DNA from 2 places in the Fenollaria massiliensis genome. Region 2 is predicted to be linked to the other one. Evidence: riboswitches for the same ligand, from Rfam matches in the RefSeq annotation. Region 2 holds a riboswitch; the other holds the start of a gene.
The links. A riboswitch is a leader RNA that binds a small molecule or an ion and turns the genes downstream of it on or off. The one in region 2 is predicted to bind cobalamin.

Region 1 (9,750 bases), 420 kb from region 2:
TCTTTTTCGCCAGTCATGCCAGTTTTGATAATTTCTTTGCCAGCTATAAAGTCCTCTACATAATCAAGGTACTTTGTGTATGCGACTATTGTATCCGCTTCTTTAATCGCGTCCACTGCCTTAAAAGTCATATTTTCTTTTGAACCGGGTCCTATGCCCACAACATATAATTTATTCATTTTATATCTCCTCCGTAATTGAAAATGTTATTGAATCGATAATCTTTTTTGATAAAATAATTTTGCCGCCAAGTAGTTTCGCCGCCGCCTCACTAACTGAGTAAGCACCTGTAATCTTCTTAACAAAATCAGACTTTTCTGAGACATCTACCTCGTTAAGTTCATCCGCTGTATAAAAAATTAGTTCTCTATCATATTTTTTGCAAAGCTCTAGAAGTGCCTCTTCGTCTTTTTTTATATCGATTGAGCCAAAGCGCTTAATTGCCTTTGAATTTATGTCCATCTCTTTAAGAATTTCTTGAAAAGCTTTTTCTAAAACAGCAAAGTCCGTTCCTCGTCTTAGTCCTATGCCCATATTGTATTTTTTCTTGATGATATAAAGAGTATTTTTTTCATAATTTCCATCGTAGCTTTCATCTTGGATTATGGCGTAGTCAGCTTCACTTCTATCGTTCGTGAACTTATCATATTTAAAGTTAAATTCATCTGCCTTTAAATAAATTTTTTTATTATTAACTATAGCCCCCATAATTATGGTAAGAGCTTCCCTTGAGTTATATACAAAATCATTATCTCTTAAATAAATATCAAGAGCTTCTAGACCTCTATTGTCAGACGCTGTTGTAATGACAGGCTCGGCACCAATTTTCTTTGCTATAGCTATGGCAAGCTCATTTGCCCCGCCTATGTGACCAGAAAGAAGCGATATAACATGCTTTGCCTTGTCGTCAATCACAAGAACTGCTGGATCTGTGTATTTATCCTTGATTAAATGAGCAATTTTACGAACCGCTATACCAGTAGCGCTAATGAAAATTATTGTTTCAATTGAAGACCATTCTTTTTCTAAAACTTTATCAATATTTTTATCTTTATAAAAAATTTCTGCATCAAAGCTAGCTTCTATGGTTTTTGCTATAGCAAGACCGGCCTCGGTGTAGGTGATAATGATCTTATTCATGTGCTTTTCTATACTCAGTCGAGAAGCTTGGATCATAAAGTTTACTTCTTTCGTAATGAGCATTAATAAAGTTACCGACAAGTATTAGAGCGTGCTTAGTAATCTTGTGCTCTTTGGCATCTTTTACAAGATTTGCGATGTTTGTATAAATAATTTTTTCGTCAGCCCAAGTCGCCTTGTATGCGATGACAACTGGTGTGTTTGGATCTTCGTAGCCTTCTAATAGAGCTGCTTGTACCTTTTCTGTTAATGAAGCCGAAAGATAGATTGCCATAGATGTCTTGTGCTTAGCTAGCTCGGCTAGTTTTTCAGTCTCAGGCACCTTAGTCCTCCCCTCCATACGAGTGATGATGAGCGTTTGACTCACTTCAGGCAGAGTGAATTCTTTAGCTATTCTAGCGCAAGCAGCTGTAGCACTTGTAACGCCTGGAATCACTTCGTATTTGTATCCAAGTAAGTCCAGCGTATCTATTTGCTCCTTAATTGCTCCATATATACTTGGGTCGCCTGTATGTAGTCTAACTGTGTTTAGGCCAGCTTCCTCTGCTTTTGTAAACTCTTCTATAACTTCTTCCAAAGTCATCTTAGCTGAGTCAAATACCTTTGCGCCCTCTTTTATTCCAGATAATATATCCTTCGATACTAAAGAGCCAGCATATATAATCACGTCCGCTGCATTCAATAATTTTAGTCCCTTAACTGTAATTAAATCACTATCCCCAGGTCCTGCACCTACAAAACTAATCATTCTTTTCACCTCTCACAATAATCACCGGATTTTCAGCTATCATCATCTCAAGCTTCTCCGCCCTAGACACATTTATCATGTATGTATCAATGTTTTTATAATTTCTCTTTTTTAGTAAATCTTTAAATTCATAAGCATTTTCAAAAATAATAAAACTAGCGATTACAGTAAAATTATTTTTTTCATCAAGCTTATCCATAATACTCTCTAAATTTTTTCCTGAGCCGCCGATGTAAACCTTGTTAAAATCAGCTCCATCCATTCCCTCAGGCGCCTTGCCCTTTATGAGCTTAACATTATTTAGGCCAAACTTTTCAAAATTTTTCTTCGCTACCTCTATAGCCTCGTCATTTCTTTCAATCGTAGTGACCTCTTTACAAATGACAGCCATTTGACAAGTGACGCTGCCTGTGCCCGTACCTATCTCTAAAATTTTGTCATCTTCACTCACGTCTAGTAAGCTCACTATTGCGTTTCTCTTTATGAACTTCGTCATAGGCACTTCGCCCCTGATAAAGTCCTCGTCTTTAAACCACTTCATTTATAATAATCACCACCGATAAACTATTTTCTATATCAATCTCATCGTCTGCATCGTAAGTCTTAATTATTTCTCCATTTTGAGATAAATTTGTGCCAACGATAAATTTTCTTTTAATATTTTTTTCGTCCAAATATTTTTTTATAGCCTTTGGATTATTATCCTTATCACATAAAACTATAACCTTATCATTATTCATGACTATGGTCTTGAATCCATCGTCAAGCTCTCTTCCGTGAAGAGAATATGTTTTTGCCTCGTTCCAATTAACTTGTGCCTTGCTCATTAGGTACTGAAAAGCTGTTATAGACGGAATTACTTCGTCAATGGCTATGCCCTCACGCTTCAGATAATCAACTGCGCCAAAAAATGATGGGTCGCCAGATAATAATAAAACGCCTTCTGTAATATCTTTTAGATCTTTAACAGAAATTTCGTTTATATGAGTGAATTCATCTTCAAGCTCTTCCTTGACCCTTTTAAACGCATAAACCTTTGAGGCGTTTTTTATAGTCCTATAGGCTCTAACGCTCATATATTCACTTTTACCTGGTCCTACTCCAATAACTATTAACAATCTAATACCCCTTTTTCAAACGAATATACTTTTACATCGATTTCAAGCGAATCATCTTTTAAATAAGTCTTGACACGCTTTTCGCAGCCTTCTTCCATTGCGCCTAAAACGTCCTTGTAGCCTGCATCATAAAGATAATTGTAGCATTTTTCTGCTGTGATAAACGCATCCACCTCTTTAATGAGTTCATAAGGCTTGTTCATCATCGCTAAATAATACACAAAAGCCTCCATACGAGTGTCGGCGTTCTTTGAGTGCGTGTTAAATACACCTATTGAAAGCTTAGCAAACTTACCTATGTGACCAATGAGTGTAATTTTTCTAAAACCAATTTCATAAGCCATCTTTAATGAGTCGCCGATGTAATTACTAGTTAAAACGACATTTTCTTTTATGCCTATGCTATTAGCCTCTTTAAGACCGTGACTGCCTGGCGTAAGAACGATTTCTCTCGAACATTTATCAAGATAAAGCGTTTTTATCTCTAAATTTATAGTTTTAAGAAGAGCATCTTCGCTCATAGGCTTAACTAGCCCAGTAGAGCCGATTATTGAGATGCCTCCTTCAATGCCAATGTTTGGATTAAAAGTCTTTTTGCCAATCTCTACACCCATGGGCGTAAATATAGTAACGTCAGCGCCTTTATCAGTTAAAAGCTCGACTTCTTTTGTAATCATCTCTCTTGGCACCTTATTTATAGCGTACTCGCCTTTCTTGCCGAAGATTGAATCATTTGTATAAATGCCAACGCCTTCGCCACCTTTGATAATGACCTTGCCATCATCTCTTAAAGAAACTTTTGAAAAGATCTCTATACCATTAGTTTGATCTGGGTCATCACCAGCGTCTTTTATAACCGAGCTTATAGCGTAGCCACCCTCTTTTTCATTAGAGTTGATAGCAACGTTAATAGTCTCATTGCAAGGAAGGTCTATATCATATTCACTAACTGGAGCATCCAATAGATTTATAAGCGCTGCATGTGTTGCAACAGCCGCGCATGTGCCAGTTGTGTAGCCATATCTAAGGCTTTTGCCATCAACTATATCGTATTTATTCATTTTCTGTATAAAATATATAAAAGTGCATTAATTATTGATGCTGCTACGTTTGAACCGCCTTTGTTGCCCACTGTCGAGATTTGTGCTATGCCTACTTCTCTAAGCGCTTCCTTTGATTCAGCAGCTCCAACAAAGCCGACTGGCACACCAATAACAGCCTTTGGATGAATTTTTTCTTCTTTAATCAGTTCTATGATTCTATATAGAGCGGTTGGCGCGTTGCCTACTGAGTATATGGCGATGTCTTCACCTATAGTCTTCTCTATCGCTTGGTAGCTTCTTGTTGTTCCTTTTTCTTTAGCAAGCTCCCTTACGTCGTCGTCCTTAATGTGATTAATAATTTCGCAGTTTAGCTTCTTTAAGCTAGTTTCATTCACGCCTGCCATAGTCATCCTTGTATCAGTATAAATCTTGGCACCTTTTTTAAGTGCATCAAGTGCTTCATCAAGAAAATTATTTCTTATATCAATTATGTTTTTATAATCAAAATCGCCTGTCGAGTGAATCATTCTCTTCACTATAAGCTTTTCGGTATCAGTAAATTTTGTTCCTTCAAGCTCCTTATCGATTATGTCCATACTTGTGTTTTCAATATTCATGGGGTTGTTGTCGTAATTATACATCATTTTCACCTCTTAAACTATCTATCTTTTTATAAAAATATTCTTCATCTTGAACAAAGGAAATGTTTTGCTCAATCGCAACGACTCTTTCATTTGCAAAAGAGCTCGTCCAAGTGTCATCTCTATATGGTTTTTCAACTTTAAATAAATTAAATTCGTTATCACTTAAGCTGCTCTTATGAAATTCTTGCGAATGGAAAATTTTGTCTTGATCAAATAAAAAATTCTTTCTAAGTGCTTTTAGATAAGCGTAACCAAAATTATGCAGCCTATTTTCACTAACAGCCTTACCTTTTATAAGGCTAAGCATCTTGTGCTCATTAAAGCTTTCAGCTAAAAAGTAAGTCGCTTCTCCTTCGGTAAATATTTTTCCGCCATTATCATAATATTTTTTTATGCTTTCTAATGATTTTGATTTTTCGATTATCTCTAAATAATCTTTTAAATTGCCTCCGCCAATGTAGAGTAAATCAGCTTCAGGAACTTCTTCCTCGTCTAGCACAGAAAAATATTTCACATTAAAATATTTTTCTAGAAAATCAATATTCTCTTTGTAATAGAAATTAAATGCCTTGTCATAGGCTATCGCTACTCTAGTTTTTGATTTTGGAAAATCTTTTTTCTCTTCTGTCTTTGCCGCTTCGAAATATTTTAAAAGTTTTTCAAAATCTATCTCTTTTTCTAATTTTGCAGCTATTCTGTCAAGCTTCTCATCAAAAGCCTTGATATCGCTTGGCAGTTCTAGTCCAAGGTCCTTGTCCTCTATAAGAAAGTCCTCGTCCATTTCGATATTGCCAAAAACTTCTAAGCCAAGTTCTTTTTCTACTAGATCCTTATATATCGTATATAATTTTGCATGTGTTTTATTAAATATGACGCCAACAATATTATCAGCGTAGTCCATGAATCCCTTTAGCTTAGCAATTAGTGAAAACATCTCGCCCTTTGGTGTAAGTACTAAAACTGTCTTTAGTCCCAAAGCTTTTGCATTAGCATAAGTTGATGCCTTCATCGTATTATATATGCCGTCTAAGTAGCCCATAACACCTTCTAGAACACAGTAGTCCGCATCACTTGCACCTACTTCAGTCGCGCCACTCTTTTGCATGAAGATGTCAACATTGCCATAATCACCTTTAGATGCGAATGAGCCGAGCCTTGAATCGATAAAATCGGGTCCACTCTTAAGGTACTTCACTTTATTATTTTTATTCGCAAGCAGTCTTGCCAAAGCTAAACTTATAGTTGTCTTGCCGCTATTTGAGTTCATTGCGGCTATACATATACCTTTCAATTTTCTATCTCCCTTAGTTTTTCGATTAAATAATCATTTTCTTCACGAGTTCTTATCGCAAGGCGAATATAATTTTTGCCGATATTCTTGTAACCTTGCATCCTTCTTATTAATATACCCTTTTCTAGCATAATCATATACATTTCTTCGTCATTATGTTTTTTTAATTTAATTAAATAGAAATTTGCATCACTATCTATCATCTCAAAATTTTTAAAATCTTTGTATAAATTTTTTAATCTATTTCTTTCTTCTTGATAATATTTTTTTGTTTGACTTAAATATTCTTCGCTACCCGCCAATAATTTTGCTGCTTCATTTTGTATAAAGCCAGTCGACCAAGCAAGACTCAATTCATCGTAGTAGTCTTTGAAGTCTTTTAACGCATAGGCAAAGCCAAAGCGCACGCCTGGCAAAGCAAATGTCTTTGTCATAGCTCTTACAATAATCACGTCTTCATCCTTAAATAGTTTTATACTGTCATAATCATGCAAAGTAAACTCAATAAATGCCTCATCAAGTAAAAGTGTCGCACCATGCTCTTTGCAAATTTCTTGCGCCTTAATTAGTTCTTCTTTTTTTAATAATCTGCCATTAGGATTATTTGGGTTAGTGAGTATAAGTAGGTCACCCTTCTTCAAAATATTTAATTCATCAAAATTTATTTTAAAATCCTTATATTTTATTCTAATCAGTTCTTTTTTGTAAACACTCGCTCTAAGCTCGTACTCGTAAAACGAAGGGTCAAAAATAACCACTCGACTCGCCCTGTGTATCGCCTTATCAATTATCTCTATAGACCCATTGCCCAGGATAATATTAGACGCATCACAAGCCAAGTAAGTGGCTACATTATCTATCGCTTCTCTCGCCTTTATGTCAGGATAAACATTGACATGGTCAAAATCTTCCCTGATAATTGAGAAAAGTCTTTCGTTCATATTAAATACGTTTATGTTAGAGCTGAAATCTATGAGTTTTTTGTCGTAATCATAAAAATTGGCTCCGTGCATAATTTACTTCCTTTTCTTTAAGTAGAATAGCGATATATAATCGTTATCCTTGCGTATTTCTTCCTCATCTGTAAGATACATTTCATTCGGCATCGATATCCTCTTAAAATATTCAGCCTCGTAAGTATCTTTAAGCTTTAAAACGGCTTCTTTGTTAAGAGTTCCCTTAAGTATAACAGCTCTGTCAGGCTTTGCCGCCTCAACAAGTTCTGTATTATCGCTTATCACAAGACTTTCGCCCTTTTCAATAAGCGGCTCTTTATTCATGGCAGTCAGTGCAACGAAAGATGGCATACCATTAATTAGATTTATATTTATCTTTTTATCAAGTATCTTACTTAGATTCATAGGTGTTGAGAAAACTGCCGCATCGCCTATAGTTACAAAGCTCACGTCTCTATACTCAGCTAAAGCCTCTTCCAGTTTAACTTTTAATTCATTATATAAAGCTTCGTTAGCACTTTTCATATCAAAAGGCATCTTGATGATTGGCTTATCTTTAACATAGCTCATAACTGTGTCAAGAGCAAGATTACGACCTCTGTTGTCAAGAACAAATACAGCGTTTGTATTTTTTAAAGTAAGTATAGCCTTGACAGTTAATAAATCTTCATCTCCAGGCCCAACGCCAACTATGTTTAGTTGCGGCTCTTCCATTGCCTTAACTTTTTCTATAGAGTCGTTTAAGATATAATCTTCTTCTCCAAGACCTTTGTCAATAAGTTTTACTTCGTAGCCAAGCTTTTCTAGTCTTGATTTAATTGAATCCTCATCATCAGAAGCGATGTCTTCAAGCATGTGAACACCAGAAACTAGCATAAATGGTCTTAGATAAATTGTTTTTGTATCTTTAGATAAATTTTCTACAACGCTATCAAGATCAAGTTCACCCTCAATGCTCATCATGTGATATTTATTGTTCTTTTCTCTAAAAGCATTGTCAATGTCTTCGTATATCCTATCAGCCACATGATAAGTACCGTGACCCACATAAATAAATTCTTCGCCTTCGTTTAATTTAAAGGCAGTCATTCCATCTATAAGCTTAGCTATATCCTTGCTATTACTGATAAATGGCGTAGTCAGTCTATTTGAAACATTTTTAAGCTTCTTATACTCTTCTCCTGGGATGATGTTTGTCGAAACTACTCTTATGTCTTTGTATCCAGCTTCTTTCAATGCCTTTATGGCCTCGCACTCATCATCAAAAGACATGCCCTTCTTTTCAAGTATCTTCTTTACTATCCTTGAAGTGAAGCATATCTTTATATCGCAGTCCTTAAATTCATTTTTAAAGCCATTAAGAAATTTATCAATGACTCTTTCGTGTTCCCTAAGCCTTGTTGTGCCAAAAAAACTAAGTAATATTGCCTTTTTCATATGAACCTCCATAATATGTACTCGAGAGAAAAGGAAAAATAGGAGAAGCGCGCCTTTTCTCTCGCCGGTTTTTTGGAAAATAAAAATCCTTGAATAGGGGTATCAAGGATATAAAACATACATATTTAGTAAGTTTTTCCTTCCCACCGAAGAAGTAACTTTATACGAACGTTCTAAAGATATCCTGACTTATAGATCAACCTCATCTAAACCTTCCCAGTTTCCCAGTGGTATACATAGACTCGTCACTATTTACAGTAGCGGGGGCTGTGCTGGATTTACACCAGCTTCCCTTTATATTGAACATTCAAAAATTACACCTATATAATATCATATATAAAAATTTTTTTCAAGTGTAATAATAAATTTTTATAAATTTTATTATTTGTGATTCAAAACACGGACATGACTTAATTAGAGCTATATAATATGTGCATACTTTTTCAAAAATAATTTCCTAAAAATTTAGCTTACAAAAAAATGCAGAGATGTAAAACAATTGTTTTGACATAACTGCATTTTTTTATTTTAATATTAATTTTAAATATATAGCTACGATTGCTAATATCAATAAGGCAAGTGCCTTATACATCGCTTTTATGGTGAAATAAACGCCATTTTTATTCACTTTCTCATCTAAGTCGCCAATATATGGTTTATCGACAATTTTAGAAAAATATTTGTGTGGTCCACCTAAACGAATTTTTAAAAGACCTGCTATGGGCGCTTCAAGGAAGGCACTATTTGGGCTTGCGTGTGCATATCTATACTTAAAAAATGTTTTGCATGCGTAGAAAATATTTTTATTAAAGATGTTCGTGATTAATATAAGAAGCGCACTTAATCTTGCTGGCACTAGATTGACTAGGTCATCTATCTTTGCCGCGAAAAAACCAAGATCACCATACTTTTCATTCTTGTAGCCCCACATTGAGTCCATGGTATTTATAAATTTATAAACTAGTCCAAGTGGTGTATATATCGCGATGTAGATAAGCGGCGCTATGACACCATCTGAAGTATTTTCAGCGACTGTCTCGATGGTTGCCTTAAGTATCTCTTCTTCGCTTAATTCACTTGTGTCACGGCCAACTATGTAGGAAAGCCTCTTTCGACCTCTTTCTAGCGAATGGTCTAGCTCTTTTACGACCATATCTGCCTCGAAGTGAAGTGATCGTGCGGCTAAGCACACATAGACCATGTATGAAGTGTATATTAGATACAAATATTTATTGATTTTAAATAATATTATTGCCAAGTAGCCGAACAAAAATGCAAGGCTAATGTTGAATAATACTGCAGCTAAGCCAAGTACTTTCAAAAAGCCGCCTCTCGCCCCTGTCCTTCGAATTAATTTTTCTTCAAAGCTAATA
Region 2 (9,750 bases):
GAATAAATAGGAGGTTTTATCTATGTGGTTCGCATTTGGAATTTTGGCAGTAATATTTGCCATATTAAATTTAGTTTTTGCATTTAAGGGGAAAGAGGCAAAATATTTTAGATTTATGAGCATGGCCCTAACTATACTTACTTTGTGGGTGGCTCTTAAAGAGGAGCTTAATCTATTCTTTATAAAGGATTTAACTGCACTTGAAGACACTGCTCCAACATTGATAAATGGCCTTTTTGTTTGTGCAGCAGGATCGATTATTATCAACAGCGTATCTTTATTTAAAGAGAAGAAATAATTTGGGTAAATATATATAGAGGTGAAAACCATGGATAAGGAAAAGGAAATAAAAGAAGCAAAGGCCGCTGCGGTCGAGGTCTTGTTAAGGCTTGATGAGGCGGTGAAGTCTCTTGATGGTGCGTCAAAGATGAGCATGATTGATATCTTTGGAGGCGCCTTCTTCAGCGTGATTAAGAGAAAGCACATACAAGAAGCGAACCTTAGTATAAAGGAAGCTGGCATATATCTAAAGAGCCTTAATAAGGAGCTCGGCGACATTGGCATGAGGCTTCCTGAAGAGATAAGCGACACCTTGGGAGATAATATTGCGGACATATACTTTGATAATATCTTTACCGATGTAAGAGTTGCAAAAGAGATAAAAGATAAGCTTGTTGAGGTCAAGAGCTTTAGAACAATGATAGAAAATTTAATAATGAAGCTTGATAAGGAGCTTGATGAAATAAAAGAATGCTAGAGATGTCTCTAGCATTTTATATTACTTGTCAAGTTCTTCAAACAAGGCATCTATCGAGTCAAAGACAGGCCTTTCACCATTATCAATACTTGCCTTTATCTCTTCAACTGAGGCCTTTAGTTCATCTATTACATTTTTTGGGTAGACTTCAAGCGGGATCAAAACTATTCTGCCACTTTCTTCGATAATTTCAAATTTATCTCCTTGATTTAAATTCATCAAACTCACTATTTCCTTAGGTATAGTCACTTGCGACTTAGCTTTTAACTCAACTAACATAGTCTTACCTCCTTAGTTAGAATTTCTTACTTTCTGATTATATTATATATTTTTACAAAGCTTATGTCAATACATATTTATTGACAATAATCCTTCATTAGTTATATAATATTCATGGTGATATGATGTATATATGTAATTTATGTCCGCGCAAGTGCGGCATAGACAGAGACGAAAAACTTGGTGTTTGCAAAATGAAGAATGAACTTGCAGTTTCAAAGGCAAGTGTTCATGTCTTTGAAGAGCCTGTCATCTCGGGCACACGCGGTTCGGGAACAGTTTTTTTCGCAGGATGCAATCTATCTTGCGTCTTCTGCCAAAATTATGAAATTTCTCAAAATAAGGACGCTATATTTAAGTACATAAGCAAAGAAAGGCTCGTAGAAATATTTTTCGAGCTAAAAGCAAAGGGTGTTCACAATATCAATTTGGTCTCGCCAATGCACTTTAGTCATCTTATCAAGGACGCCATCATTCTGGCGAAGGAAAAGGGCTTTGATCTGCCATTCGTCTACAACACAAACAGCTACGAGCTTAAAGAGGCAATCAAAAATCTGGATGGTCTCATCGACATCTACTTAGCAGATTTCAAATACTTTTCAGACACTTATGCCAATGAGTTTTCACACGCGCCTAATTATAGGAAGTATGCTCTTGAGGCCATTGACGAGATGCACAGACAAGTCCCTGAAGTAATTATCGAGGACGGGATAATGAAGAAAGGAGTCATTATAAGACTACTTTTGCTACCAAATTTATATTTCGATGCAAAAAAGATAGTTCGTCTTCTTTATGGTAAATATGGCGATAGCGTGATATTTTCACTGATGAATCAATATCAACCCATGCACATGGCGAAAAATTATAAGAAGATCAATAGGACTGTTAGCGACCTAGAGTACGATAGCTTCGTAGACTATGCGGCGGACCTTGGCATATCGAAGGCCTTCGTTCAAGATAAGCAAGATGGCAAGAATTACACGCCAAACTTTGATTTGGAGGGGGTTTAATGCTTTTTTCTGATAAGGAGCTTAGAGAAATACTTTTTTGTGAGGATGAAAAATTTTTAGAAGAGCTTTATGAAAAGGCACGTGAAACGTCCAAAGCCACTTTCTCGAACAAGATTTACATAAGGGCTTTGATCGAATTTTCAAACTATTGCAAGGAAGGCTGCTACTACTGCGGCATAAACAGGAATAAATCTTCTGTTCACAGATTTCGCTTAACTAAGGAAGAGATATATTCTGCTGCTGAGTCGGCTTATGAAGCAGGTTTTAGAACCTTTGTTCTACAAGGCGGGGAAGATACTCATTTCACGGACGAAATTTTTTCTGAAATTATTTCTCATTTAAAGAAAAACTATGATGCAGCCATCACTTTATCCTTAGGAGTGAGAAGCTATGAGTCTTACAAGATGTTTAAAGACGCTGGTGCAGATAGATTTTTATTAAGGCATGAAACAGCCGATAGCGATATATTTCAAAAACTTCATCCAGCTGATCAAAGTTTAGAGCGTAGACTCAAAGCCATCTACGACTTAAAGGCGCTTGGCTACCAAGTAGGAACGGGTTTTATGGTCGGAGCGCCATTTACAAATATAGAGAGCTTTATAAAAGATATAAAATTAATTAGAGAGATAGACCCAGCCATGATAGGCATGGGGCCCTTCATCCCATCTAAGGAAACGCGCTTTGAGTCTTGTCCAGCCGGAACGCTTGAAATGACACGCAAACTACTCGCAATACTTAGACTTGAGCATCCTAAAGCACTAATACCATCGACGACAGCTTTAAATACTATTGTTGAAAATGGCAGAAAATTGGGTATATTATCAGGGGCGAATGTAATCATGCCAAACGTGTCACCAAAGTTTGCTCGCGAGAGCTATAACCTATATGACGGCAAGAAGTCATCAGGCCTTGAGGCAATCGAGGGCGTTCGCGAACTAAACGAGTATTTGAAAGAATTTGGATATGAGATTGAATTTACGAGAGGAGACTATAATGTATAAATACGATGTTAATTCTGAAAAAGCAGATGAATTTATAAATCACGAGGAAATTCTTGCCTCTCTTGAGTACGGCAGAAAAAATAAGCACAACAGAGAGCTGATAAAGGCTGCGATTGAGAAGGCGAAGGAAGTCAAAGGACTTTCGCACAGAGAAGCATTTCTTTTGTTATCATCTGAAGAAGAGGACTTAAACGAAGAAGTTTACAAGCTTGCAAATGATATCAAGCGTAAATTTTATGGCAATAGGATAGTTCTATTCGCACCGCTATATTTGTCAAACTACTGTGTCAATGGCTGTGTTTATTGCCCATATCATCTAAAGAACAAAACTATTCACAGAAGAAAATTGACTCAAGAAGAGATAAAAAATGAAGTAATCGCTCTTCAAGACATGGGTCACAAGAGACTTGCGCTTGAAACAGGCGAGGACCCTGTCAATAACCCAATCGAGTACATACTTGAGTCTATCAAGACCATTTACTCCGTTCATCACAAAGCTGGAGACATAAGAAGGGTCAATGTTAATATTGCAGCGACTACCATTGAAAATTACAAAAAATTAAAGGATGTCGGCATAGGAACATATATTTTATTTCAAGAGACATATCATAGAAAAAATTATGAAGCACTTCACCCAACAGGACCAAAGCATGACTACGCTTATCACACAGAGGCCATGGACAGGGCGCAATTAGGCGGCATCGACGATGTTGGCTGCGGCGTTTTATTTGGACTAAATAATTACGAATACGATTTCGTGGGTCTTTTGATGCATGCAGAGCACCTTGAAGCGCGCTTTGGCGTTGGACCGCACACAATTAGCGTGCCAAGAATCAGACCAGCGGACGACATAGATCCAGAATCTTTTGAAAATGGAATTTCAGACGATATATTTAAGAAGATAGTTGCCTGCATCAGAGTATCAGTACCATACACAGGCATGATTATCTCAACGAGAGAGTCAGTAGAGACTAGAGCAAGGATTATCGATTTTGGTATAAGCCAAATTAGTGGTGGCTCAAAAACATCAGTTGGCGGTTACGCACACGAAGAGGAAGAGTCCTCAGCTGATACAGAGCAGTTCTTCACATCAGACCAAAGAACACTTGATGAAGTAGTTTCATGGCTGATGGATACAAATCACATACCATCATTCTGCACAGCTTGTTACAGAGCAGGCAGAACAGGCGATAGATTCATGAGCCTTGTTAAAGCCGGACAAATCGGCAACATTTGCCAACCAAACGCGCTTATGACACTTAAAGAATATTTAATAGATTACGCATCGCCAGAGACAAGAAAAAAAGGCGAAGCACTTATCGAAAGAGAAATAAATAACATTGGCAAGGAAAAAGTTAAAGAGATAGTTAGAGACAATCTTAAAAAGATTGAAAATGGCGAGAGAGACTTCAGACTATGATGGCGCGTTCATTGCAAAAGCACATTGTCATCGCAGGCAGAGTAAATGCAGGCAAATCAACGCTTTTTAACTCCATCATGGGCTCAGATGCTGCCATAGTCTCAAGCAAACGAGGCACGACGACAGATGCAGTTCGTAAATCCATCGAAGTGCCGGGACTTGGACCAGTCGTATTCATTGATACAGCTGGATTTGGCGATGACACAGACCTTTCAGATGAGAGACTAAAAAAGACACGCGCCGAATTTTCTAAAGCCGATGCCTTTATATATATCGATGATAATGATGATGAGGCTATTTTAAAAGAGCTAGAAAAGTACAATAAGCCAGTCATCAAAGTTATTATGGCGATCGATAGAGACGTAAGCTATGATAATGAAGATGCAATCGTTTATAGAGATGATAGCTCACGCGAAGAAATTTTTACAGCGCTTAAAAAAGTTTTAGATACAAAAGAAGAATCATTATTAGATGGCGTTGTAGATGGCAAAGCGACCATCATCATGGTTATGCCGCAAGATGCAGCAGCACCAAAGGGAAGACTGATAAAAGCGCAAGTTGAAGCCATAAGAGAAGCACTCGACAAGGGCATGACAAGCATAGTCGTGGGTGATGAAGACCTTGAGAGCGTGAGAGATAGATTTCACGGCGCAGACCTTGTGATCTGCGACTCAAGAGTTTTTAAAAAAGTTTATGACGTTTTTGGCGGAATAACAAAAGTCACTTCATTTTCGGTACTTTTTTCAAAAATGAAAGGCGATATAGATTATTTCATCGAATCAGTGAAAAAATTCGATAATTTTAAGGGCGACGAAAAGATTTTAATAGCCGAGGCTTGTACACATCCACCCATTAACGAAGATATCGGAACCGTGAAAATACCTGCCATGCTTAAGAAACGCTTCGGCGATGGCTTGAAATTTACATTTACAAGAGCCGACGATTTTGAAGATATAGATGATTTTGACATGATCATACATTGCGGAGCTTGTATGTTTAACAGGGCACATGTAATGAGCAGGGTGGCTATGGCTAAAGAAAAAAATGTGCCGATGACGAATTATGGGGTTACGATTGCTTACCTAAACGATATTTTGGATAAAATACAATATTAATTTTAAATAGATACATTTCGTTTGCGATGTATCTATTTCTATTTATACAATCACATTTTAATTGACTAAATGCGTGAAATGTAGTACAATTGATACAGATAGAATATAACAAGGAAGTGGGTTAGAGTCCTACACAGTGCCGCTACGGTATTTGCGATTAGCATAAGTCCGATACTTGTACTTTAGTTTTGCTCCGGTTCAGAGCAAGGCTAGTTTTTTAGCACAGTTATTTCTATACTATAGTATATTAAAGGAGAAAGATTTTATGAAAAAACTTATTTTCTTAGTAGTCATATTGTCACTAGTGTTCACATATGGCTGCAAATCAAATGAAAAGCCAGCTGAAGTTAGCGACAATGCTAACGCTAGCGAAAAAACAGAAACAACTGAAAAGTCTGATGTTAAAGAGATAACTGTTGGTCAAACTTGGGTTATTACAAGTGATGACCCACTTGATGGAGCAAACGGTTGGAGCATCACAAACCATGGTATCAGCGAGTACGTTTACACTCTTCAAGCTGATGGTACCTTAAAATCAAGATTTGTTAAATCAATCGAGGCTCAAGACGAGACTCACTTTACTGCTGAATTAAACGAAGGCGTTAAGTTCGCTGATGGCAGTGAGGTTGATGCTAAGGCATTTTGTGAAGCAATGAATATGATCATGGAAAACAATGAATTTGCTCGCGCTTCTGCTGGTAAGATCGTTTTCACTCCAGTTGAAGACTACAAAGTAGAGATACTTACTGAGCTACCTACAGTTAATCTTGAATCAATTTTCGCTGAGTGGACTAACGTTATGTTCAAGAAAGATGGTGACAAATACATCTTCACAGGCGCTTACAAGATTAAAGAGCTTAAACCAGGCGCTGAAGTAGTTTTAGAGAGAAACGAATATTACGACGGTTTTGAAAATAGACCTGAAACAGTTATTATCAAGGCTTTTAAGGACGGAAACGCACTTAAGCTTGCTTATGAAAGCGGTGAAGTGGACCTAGCTTTCGGCCTTACAAACGATGTGGCTGTCGGTTTAAAGGACAAGGGCTTCAAAGCGCTTGATTACAATGCTGGATACCAATACTACTGCTTCTTAAATCTTAAGAGAGATCACTTAAACGACCTTCACTTCAGAAAGGCACTTGACCTTCTTGTTAATAGACAAGAGATCATAGATGCACTTGGCGGAGGAGACATGCCTACAGGACTATTTGCCAAGAACTTCAGCTTTAACGGCGATCAAAAATTAACTTTTGATGTAGACAAGGCTAAGGAAGAATTTAAGGCTGCTGGCTACACTTATGAAGGCGACAAGCTTATGGATAAAAACGGTAATCCTGTTAAATTAACTATATTAACATACTCTGCTAAACCAGATTTACCAGTTATTGGCCAAGTACTTGTATCTGATCTAGAACAAGTGGGCATAGAAGCAAGCGTTTCACTAGCTGACAGCATCGACGAAGAAGCTGCTAAGGGCAATCACGATATATTATTATACGCTCAAAACCCAACAGCAAGCGGCAACCCACACTATTTCTTCGCTCAACACTTTAAGACAGATGCTGTTAAGAACCACAGCTACTATGCTAATGCTGAAGTTGATAAATTAATCGACGAACTTGGAGTAACAGCTGATATTGCTAAGAGAGACGAGCTTTCAAAAGAAATTCAAACAAAGATCTATGAAGATCTTCCAATACTATACACAGTTGATCCGCACTGGTTTGTAATGCTTTCTGATAATATTAAGAATTATGAAATCTGGAACGGAGACTTTTTTGTAACAAACCCAACACTAACAGTTAGATAAATGAAAGTCATAAACTTTTTTTGCAAATGGCTTTTGATATTCATAGTAGGTTCACTGATCGCCTTTGGCATCGTTAGGCTTATGAGCGGCGATCCAGTTATGATGGCGCTTAGCGAGAGAAACCTCCCTGCGACTGAAGAAAATATTAGCTATTTGAAAAAAGAATTTGGCCTTGATAAATCACTTAGCATGCAGTATTTTGAGTGGATAAGTGATTTTATCAAAGGCGATTGGGGCAAGAGCTACATGACAGACGTCGATTTGAAGCCTGAAATATTAAGGAGAGCTCCTGTTTCACTTATGCTTGGCTTATTAGGGCTAATATATGCGAGTATATTAGCCTTTTGGCTAGGCTATTTGTCGAGCCTTAAAGATGGCTTTTTTGATAAATTCACAAGGGCACTTGCTCTTTTCACTCAAACCGTTCCAGTTTTTATACTTATTATTCTCTTTGTGTACTTCTTTGGCGTGAAATACAGATTCATCAGGTTCTTCAAAACTGGCTCAATCGCAAGCCTAGCAGTTGGAACGTTTTTTGTAGGTCTTCCACTTATTGGACCTATGTCCAGAACGGTTAGGATATATTTTTTAGAAGTGATGAAAAAACCATTCTTCCGTTTTTATATTGAAAGAGGCTACAAAAGAGAAAAGGCTCTTTTAAAGTACTGCTACCACGAGCCCTTACAAGGCCTTTCCGGTTTACTTATCAGTCAAAGTGCTTACGTGATAGGCGCCAGCTCAGTTGTAGAGTTTGCTTTATCAATACAAGGACTATCGACATTCTTGATCGAGTCCATCGCCCACAGAGATTATCTAATCATACAAACATATATCATGATGATAATTATATGGATGTTCTTTGTACACTTAATTTTTAGTGTATTTTCGAAATTTGTGATAAAGAGGGGAAGCGCATAATGAAAAAGATGATAATATCAGTAGTCATAATACTTTTGGTAGCGATAGTCCTCACAATAATCCCGACACAAAACCCAAAATTCGTTGACATCAAAAATAAATTCTTGCCGCCATCGGCTGAACACTTCATGGGCACAGACCACTTGGGTAGAGATATATTCTCGCTTATGGCACAAGGCTTTTTAAGAACCTTATGCGTTGTTTTGATAGCGAGCGCCGTCTCATACGCAGCTGGACTTGCACTTGGCATAGTAGCTGGCTTTTATGGCGGAGCTGCTTTAAGCGTCATACGTTTTTTAACGGACTTAACCTTAATCATACCAACCTTTATAGTTGCTTTGATCGCGTCAATCATCTTCTCGGACACGGTTCTAGCCGTTGGTCTTGCACTAGGCTTTTCAAATATAGGTTTCTTCGCAAACCAAAGCTATAAACTTAGCGAAATTATTCTTAGAGACCCTTATGTTGATACGCTTAGAATGCTGCAAGCACCAAACTCATACATCATGAGAAAGTTTTTGCTGCCAGAGCTTCTAGCGCCAAGCTTAAATCTTATGGGCAACAAAGCCTCAAATCATATACTAGCTTACGCTTCACTAACATTTATCGGTTTAGGCGCAGATATCACAGCGCCGGATTTTGGAACCATGCTATATCAGTACAGAGGCTACATCATTGACAAACCGCTTATAGTTTTGTGGCCAGCACTTGGCATATTTTTCCTAAGCTTAATTTTTCACTACACATTTGATGAGGTGAACGTATGATTGAGCTAAGAAATTATTCAGTGAGCATAGCTGGCAAATCCATAATCAAAGATATAAACCTTTTAATTGAAGATGGCAAGTCCATGAGCGTGATTGGTGTTTCAGGAGCAGGTAAGAGCGTGACCTTCAGGTCAGCACTTGGCTTGATTTATAATGCGCAAATAGATGGCGAGATATATTACAAAGGTGAAAGAGTAAAAACTTTAAAAGATAAACTCAAAAATGAAATCGGTTATATCACGCAAGACGTACAAAACTCGCTAAATCCATACATCAAAGTCATTGATCAGATGACGAGCGATTTAGTTTTTGCGAAAGGAATTTCAAAAGCAGAGGCAAAAGAGAAGGCACTTGAGTCCTTGGAAGCGATTGGAATCAGTAAAGACAAGGCAAAGAAGTACCCAGATGAGTTTTCAGGCGGCATGCAGCAAAGAGTTGTCATCGCCATGATATTAAACAGAGGGCCAGAGCTTTTGATTGCGGACGAAATTTCGAGCGCGCTTGACAGAGAATCGACCGATATGGCCATAAATATGATTAAAAATCACATGGACAAAAACAAGATGAGCCTTATCTATATCACACATAACCCTTTTGACGGCATAGCGCTAACAGATAGGATCTGTGTTTTTAAAGATGGTAGAATCATTGAGAATAGAGCGTCAGACGAGAT

Region 1: linked by a shared signal. The riboswitch ahead of M1R53_RS02750 (sirohydrochlorin cobaltochelatase) and the one ahead of M1R53_RS00530 (ABC transporter substrate-binding protein) in region 2 are both predicted to bind cobalamin.

What each region holds. Positions count from the first base shown of each region.
Region 1 covers NZ_CP096649.1:538,280-548,029, reverse strand. The annotation lists gene cobJ (precorrin-3B C(17)-methyltransferase) at 1-179, opposite strand, end outside; gene M1R53_RS02790 (cobalt-precorrin 5A hydrolase) at 181-1,140, opposite strand; gene cobM (precorrin-4 C(11)-methyltransferase) at 1,133-1,888, opposite strand; gene M1R53_RS02780 (bifunctional cobalt-precorrin-7 (C(5))-methyltransferase/cobalt-precorrin-6B (C(15))-methyltransferase) at 1,881-2,429, opposite strand; gene cbiE (precorrin-6y C5,15-methyltransferase (decarboxylating) subunit CbiE) at 2,416-3,006, opposite strand; gene cbiD (cobalt-precorrin-5B (C(1))-methyltransferase CbiD) at 3,000-4,067, opposite strand; gene M1R53_RS02765 (precorrin-8X methylmutase) at 4,064-4,693, opposite strand; gene M1R53_RS02760 (cobyrinic acid a,c-diamide synthase CobB) at 4,683-5,984, opposite strand; gene M1R53_RS02755 (pyridoxal phosphate-dependent aminotransferase) at 5,981-6,997, opposite strand; gene M1R53_RS02750 (sirohydrochlorin cobaltochelatase) at 7,001-8,377, opposite strand; cobalamin riboswitch at 8,538-8,709, opposite strand; gene cbiB (adenosylcobinamide-phosphate synthase CbiB) at 8,901-9,750, opposite strand, start outside.
Region 2 covers NZ_CP096649.1:117,931-127,680, forward strand. The annotation lists gene M1R53_RS00490 (hypothetical protein) at 1-10, shown strand, start outside; gene M1R53_RS00495 (hypothetical protein) at 23-298, shown strand; gene M1R53_RS00500 (hypothetical protein) at 329-757, shown strand; gene M1R53_RS00505 (AbrB/MazE/SpoVT family DNA-binding domain-containing protein) at 779-1,036, opposite strand; gene M1R53_RS00510 (radical SAM protein) at 1,162-2,046, shown strand; gene hydE ([FeFe] hydrogenase H-cluster radical SAM maturase HydE) at 2,046-3,047, shown strand; gene hydG ([FeFe] hydrogenase H-cluster radical SAM maturase HydG) at 3,040-4,467, shown strand; gene hydF ([FeFe] hydrogenase H-cluster maturation GTPase HydF) at 4,464-5,582, shown strand; adenosylcobalamin (AdoCbl) riboswitch at 5,680-5,799, shown strand; gene M1R53_RS00530 (ABC transporter substrate-binding protein) at 5,848-7,392, shown strand; gene M1R53_RS00535 (ABC transporter permease) at 7,426-8,310, shown strand; gene M1R53_RS00540 (ABC transporter permease) at 8,310-9,077, shown strand; gene M1R53_RS00545 (ATP-binding cassette domain-containing protein) at 9,074-9,750, shown strand, end outside.